DNA from 2 places in the Neobacillus terrisolis genome. Region 2 is predicted to be linked to the other one. Evidence: a T-box and tRNA genes for the amino acid it is inferred to sense, from the RefSeq annotation. Region 2 holds a T-box; the other holds one or more tRNA genes.
The links. The T-box of region 2 lies ahead of ACI48O_RS08250 (valine--tRNA ligase). A T-box ahead of a tRNA ligase gene usually reads a tRNA of that ligase, here a tRNA-Val.

Region 1 (3,425 bases), on a different contig from region 2:
TGGATATTATAATAAATATCGTATTTTAGCTTTTCTTGGTCATAGTCTGGTTGATTGGTAATTTGCATGAGACCGATCCCACCATCTTGTGAAATAATCGGCAGACCATTCTCACCAAATTGTCTCCAACCACTTTCTTGCATAGCCACAGCTTTAACTACCTCAGGAGGAATATTTCCTTCTAAGGCCGCATTCGTTAATAAGCAGCTCATGTGTTGAAAAGAGGGATTTTGATTCGGTTGGACTTGTGGACATTTAGTCGGCCAAGTCGCCTCTGCAGATACCTCTTTATACGACCACCCCAAGAGCATTAAACAAGTTAACAGTCCTACTTTCAGTATGCTTAATTTCATTCCTTTTTTCTCCTGCCTGTTTAATTATCAATATAGTTATAGTCCATTCTATCATGATAGATTACTGGATTACTAGAATTTGGATAAAAAAGGTAACCCAATACAAAAAACTTGTTAACTCAACGTTAACAAGTTTTTTTAGATAACCAGTGAGGGTTGTCCCCCTAAGTATTTCGGAAAAGACACTCTCTTTAAATTAACACTATTTTATCTTAATAGACATCACGTTGATAGCGTCCTTGCTTTTTCATATCATTCAAATATGCTTCGGCTTCCTCTTGTGACATTGAACCTTCTTTTGCAATAACCTCAATAAGCGTGTTATGGACATCTTTGGCCATACGTTCCTTATCTCCACAAATATAGAAGTATGCTCCGTTATCAAGCCAATTAAATAATTCTTTGCTGTTTTCAAGTAGTTTGTGCTGTACATATACCTTTTTGTCTGTATCACGAGACCATGCTGTATCTAATTTTGTCACAACACCAACTTGTTGATATTGTTCTAATTCTTCTTGATAAAGGAAATCCGTTGCAGCATGCTGATCTCCGAAAAATAGCCAAGTTCTGCCGGTTGCTTTCGTTACAGCGCGATCTTCAATAAAGGAACGGAATGGTGCAATGCCTGTCCCAGGACCCACCATGATGATATCTTTATCAACAGACTCAGGCAGATGGAAGTGCTTATTTGGCTGAACAAATACCGGAAGTGTATCTCCTTCTTGAATACGGTCCGCAATTAAAACAGAACAAACCCCTTTTCGGTCACGGCCATGAGTTGTATATCTTACAGCACCGATTGTTAGATGAACTTCACCTGGGTGAGCATTGATGCTGCTTGCAATGGAATATAGGCGCGGTGTCATTTTTCTTAACATAGATACAAATTCTTGAGGAGAGCCGTTCCACGGTCCAAAATCCTGTAACATATCAAGTAAATCTCGCCCATTGCAATATTCTTTTAATTCGTTAGCATTTTCCACTAACAACAGCTTTTGCAGCTGTTCACTTTCAGTTAATTCAGCTGCTTGCTGCAATACCTTTTTCGATAGTAGTGTAATTTCAAAATATGTTGTTAACGCTTCTTTTAATGGAAGCGTCTCACCTTGCTTATTAATAATAACTTCTTCCTCAGGGTTCCAATTCATTTCCTCAATCAGGGCAGCCACAAGTTCCGGATCATTTTCGGGAATAATCCCTAAAGCATCACCAGCGACATAGGAAAGACCTGATCCTTCTAAGGAAAACTCGATATGTCTTGTTTCTTTACTAGAGCCATCTTTATTTAAGTTCACATTTTTAAGTACTTTTGCATGAAATGGATTTGTTCTTGAATATGGTGCTGAAGTAGTTTTTTCATTTGTAATAGTTTCTTGCATCATCTTCACCTCAAAAAAGTAATCTATTAATCTGACGGAGTCAGAAATTTTCGGCTTTTTATAGTAACCGCATACATTCTTATTTTACATATGTTCTATAAATAAAGCATTAGTCATTTTAATAATAATTTTTTTATTTTTTTGTGCAAATAGCGTTTCACCTATATTTCCCTTTTTATAATGTACCACGACTAATGAAAATATTGAAATAAAAGAAACTAACTTTGATTTGTTACTTGCAGATAGATTTCTAAAACACGAAAAAATCCTAACATCAAAATGATGTTAGGATTAGATGATGACCTGTGAGGGACTTGAACCCCCGACCCCTTCCCTGTCAAGGAAGTGCTCTCCCACTGAGCTAACAAGTCGTAATATTTTATATGGTGATATTAAGCTAAGACCCCCACCCTGTCAAGGTGATAATCTCCAGCTGGCTAACAGATCGTATAATAATGTTTTAAAAAGTATATTTCTAATTATATTCATATTAATAATTATGTCAACATTTTTCTGGAAAACTTGGCATGAACCGCTTCATTGATGCATAGGATTCTTCAATATCTATATACAATTGTGATAAAATCTTTCATAAACGCTGCAGCTAATCATCATCACTTTAGGGGGAATATCATTGGATTATCCTAGAGGCTCCGTTCAGGATTACTCAATTTATAGTAACAAGCTTGGAGAAGAAGTGAATTTTCTTGTCTACTTACCGGCATCGTACTCACCTCTTTATAAATATCATGTATTAATTGCTCAAGACGGTGCAGACTATTTCCAGCTCGGCAGGATAACAGCATTCACCGAGGAACTTCTGTATCACAATGAAATCGAAAGAGTCATCATCGTAGGAATTCCTTATAAAAATGGAAAAGACCGCCTCGAAAAGTACCATCCAGCCGGATCGAAAATGACTTCCTACCTTCAATTTCTAGTCCAAGAGCTTGTACCGTTTATAGATAAAGAATTTCCTACTTATCAAATGGGTCTGGGCAGAGCCTTGATTGGGGATTCATTAGCCGGGTATATTTCATTCATGGCTGCACTTACCTATCCACATACATTTGGAAAAGTTGCATTGCAGTCCCCCTATGCCCATGATACGTTACTATCGACAGTTAAACAGTTCAGCGGGACTCCAATCCTCCAGATCTATCATGTTATAGGAACGGAAGAAACATCTGTCAAAACGACAAGAGGCCAACAAGAAAATTTCATTGAACCAAATCGGGTTCTTTCGGGACTGCTTAAGGAAAAAGGCTTTCCTTATTTCTATCAAGAATTCAATGGTGACCATACTTGGACGTTTTGGCAGCAGGATGTAAAACGAGCCCTAAAATACTTATTTTCGAATCAACCTGCCACCTGATTCTACATTCGGGAACGGATAGGATTCATTTAAGAATTTTGTTATAATTATCATTATGAAAACGCTTTATATATAAGAATCTGCTTTTTTCATGCTTTTTTTAATAACTGTTCGAATTTAGCCTAAGACGAACCGCTTTTTAAGTAACGAACTGGAGGTAGTGATATGAAATTTGGTGTTGCGATATTTCCCTCGAAAAAATTGCAGGATTTAGCCAATTCTTACCGAAAAAGATATGACCCTCATTATGCATTAATCTCTCCACATATAACATTGAAGGCTCCTTTTGAAGCCGACGAATATCAAATAAACGAGATC
Region 2 (3,425 bases):
ACACTTTGCTTTTGTTGGAAAAGGATGAGGAATTTTTAAAAGGATTTCTTGAACAGTGCGAAAAAAAACCATATATGTCTCCGTTTGAATTACAATTTTGTCTTTATTATCATGATGTTTCCCAAGCACTCCGGTTCTCTAAGGAACAGCTTGAAGCTTGGTATGAAAAAACAAAGGAAGAGGAAAAAATAAGATCTGTTTTAATTCACGGAAAATTTTCCTCAGATCATTTCCTATTTGATGATAAAGGGTACGGATATTTTATGAATTTTGAAAGGGCGAAGCAAGGTTCGCCTTACCAAGACCTTCTTCCCTATTTAACCCAGGCATTAAAGGGATTTCCAAAACGGAGTGAAGACTGTATTGAATGGCTGCTTATTTATCTTAAATATTTTCCGCTTAAACAGGAGGAAAGACATTTAATGCTGAGCTATTTTACTCATCCGTCCTCTCTAATAAATGTTGTCCAAAAATATCACACACGAAATAATCGCAAAAAGGAAAGGAAATTCTCGCAGCAGCTTCAACGCCAATATTGGCTTTTGAAAAACATAGAATATGTTGTGAGCAGGCTGGTGGAAATTCAAAGACAGCAAGAAGCAGCCGCCCAACAACAACAAGAAGGAGCCCAGAATGGATAATGGGCTCCTTCTCTTTATCATAAAAATTCAAATTGAAAGGCTAGCGCTAATAAGATCAGAATGGTTAACAGCAAAACATCAAAGGTCGTCGGCAGGAATATCGTTCGGATCCCTTGAAAAACACAGAATGGGATGACAAATTGGCAGCACACATTGCGAACGGTTCGAAGCCATGGTGGAAGTTTGTATGGATTATATCTGCGCTTCAACATTCTTCCCCCTTCACACAACTTTGTTTTACTATTCTATGCTCAATTTCTTGTAAAAGTGCTATCAAGATATGAAACATTCCTCCAAAAATGTATATACTAGAAAAAAATCGGTAAAGATGATTGACGATAGTCCCCTTTTTTAGGTAGTATAGCTTATGAATAAAGTCATCGGCTGGGGTTAAAGCCTACCCGAAAATAATTGAAAATAAAAGCGAAGATAGGGAAGAGTACAGTGTAAATCTGTGTTAAAGAGAGGGAAGCATTTTGCTGAGAGCTTCCTATACAGACCATTGGAAGGTCGCCCTTGAGCATCTCCTGCGAACGATTTTTCCAGTAGTTGGAGACGGAGCATCCGTTATTGTTTTAAGCGCCAATTATGTCTTTTTCTAATTGGAAAAAAGGTGGTACCGCGAAGCATACTCCATTCGTCCTTTTCATGACGAATGGAGTTTTTTGTTTTATAAAAAGGCTGTTGATTTTGAGCACTTGTTGATTGGAGCGGAAGGCACGAGACTCCTGCGGGAAAAGCAAGTCTTGGGAGACCCCGGAGGCGCAAAAGCGCCGAGGAGGCTCCCGGACTGCCCGCGGAAAGCGAGTGCCTGAAGCGGAAATCAACACAAGGTTAACAGAGCCTAAAAAAATGCGTTTAACGAAACGGATCTATTTTTTAAAAAATGGAGGAAAGTGTAATGGAAACAAAAGAACTATCAATGCCGACCAAATATGATCCCCGGGCAATTGAGCAGGGCCGCTATGATTGGTGGTTAAACGGGAAATTTTTTGAAGCCAAGGATGATGTTGATAAACTGCCTTATACAATTGTTATTCCACCGCCAAACGTAACTGGTAAGCTTCACTTAGGCCATGCATGGGATACAACGCTTCAAGATATTTTAACAAGAATGAAGCGGATGCAGGGGTACGATGTTTTGTGGCTCCCTGGAATGGACCATGCCGGAATTGCCACTCAAGCGAAGGTAGAGGAAAAGCTTCGTGGAGAAGGAAAAAGTCGCTACGACCTTGGTCGTGAGAAATTTGTTGAAGAAACGTGGAAGTGGAAGGAAGAGTATGCCGGCCATATTCGCGAGCAGTGGTCGAAACTAGGTCTTGGACTCGATTATAGCCGTGAACGCTTTACACTTGATGAAGGCCTGTCAGATGCTGTTAAAGAAGTATTCGTAAACCTTTATAAAAAAGGGTTAATTTACCGCGGTGAATACATCATCAACTGGGATCCTTCTACGAAAACAGCACTTTCTGATATTGAGGTTATTTACAAAGACGTACAAGGTGCGTTTTACCATATGAAATATCCGTTTGCCGATGGATCGGGCTATATTGAAGTAGCAACAACTCGTCCGGAAACGATGCTTGGAGATACGGCAGTTGCGGTTCATCCAGAGGATCCGCGCTACAAGGATATGATTGGCAAAACCGTTATTTTACCAATCGTTGGCCGAGAAATTCCAATCGTTGGGGATGATTATGTTGATATAGAATTTGGATCAGGTGCGGTTAAAATTACTCCTGCTCATGACCCTAATGACTTTGAGTTAGGAAATCGCCATAATCTTGAGCGCGTTTTAGTAATGAATGAAGACGGAACAATGAACGCACGTGCTGGCAAGTACCAAGGCATGGATCGTTTCGAATGCCGCAAGCAAATCGTAAAGGACCTACAAGAAGCTGGTGTTCTATTCAAAATTGAAGAGCATCTTCATTCAGTTGGACACTCTGAGCGCAGTGGCGCGGTTGTTGAGCCTTACCTTTCAACACAATGGTTTGTTAAAATGCAGCCATTAGCAGATGCAGCGATTGCTCTTCAGCAAGAGGAGGAAAAGGTTAACTTCGTACCGGATCGATTTGAAAAGACGTATTTACGTTGGATGGAAAATATCCGTGACTGGTGTATTTCACGTCAGCTTTGGTGGGGTCACCGGATTCCGGCCTGGTACCATAAAGAAACAGGTGAAATTTACGTTGAAAACGAGCCTCCAGCAGACAGTGAAAACTGGGTTCAAGACAATGACGTTTTGGATACATGGTTCTCGTCAGCACTATGGCCATTTTCAACATTAGGCTGGCCAGATGCAGATGCTGAGGACTTTAAACGCTACTATCCAACCGCGGCACTAGTAACAGGCTACGATATCATTTTCTTCTGGGTATCGCGCATGATTTTCCAAGGGATTGAGTTCACAGGCGGACGTCCATTTAATGATGTATTGATTCATGGCCTAGTTCGCGATGCACAAGGCCGTAAGATGAGTAAATCTCTTGGCAACGGTGTAGACCCAATGGAGGTTATTGATCAGTACGGTGCAGATTCCTTACGCTACTTCCTATCGACTGGAAGCTCACCAGGTCAAGATTTACGCTATAGCACGGAGAAGGTTGAAGCAACCTGGAATTTTGCTAATAAAATTTGGAACGCATCTCGTTTTGCGTTAATGAATATGAACGGCATGACTTATGATGAGATCGATTTAAGCGGAGAAAAATCCGTTGCCGATAAGTGGATCCTAACTCGTTTAAACGAAACGATTGAAAATGTAACGCGCTTGTCTGATCG

Region 1: it has a tRNA-Val gene. The T-box ahead of ACI48O_RS08250 (valine--tRNA ligase) is inferred to sense a tRNA for this amino acid. The anticodon was not compared.

The regions. Positions count from the first base shown of each region.
Region 1 is NZ_JBKFGH010000004.1:298,722-302,146, reverse strand. It holds gene ACI48O_RS03555 (Ig-like domain-containing protein) at 1-353, opposite strand, end outside; gene ACI48O_RS03550 (sulfite reductase subunit alpha) at 566-1,735, opposite strand; tRNA gene ACI48O_RS03545 (tRNA-Val) at 2,032-2,103, opposite strand; gene ACI48O_RS03540 (alpha/beta hydrolase) at 2,367-3,107, shown strand; gene ACI48O_RS03535 (YjcG family protein) at 3,273-3,425, shown strand, end outside.
Region 2 is NZ_JBKFGH010000011.1:212,117-215,541, forward strand. It holds gene ysxE (spore coat protein YsxE) at 1-641, shown strand, start outside; gene ACI48O_RS08245 (hypothetical protein) at 659-853, opposite strand; T-box leader at 1,059-1,289, shown strand; gene ACI48O_RS08250 (valine--tRNA ligase) at 1,543-3,425, shown strand, end outside.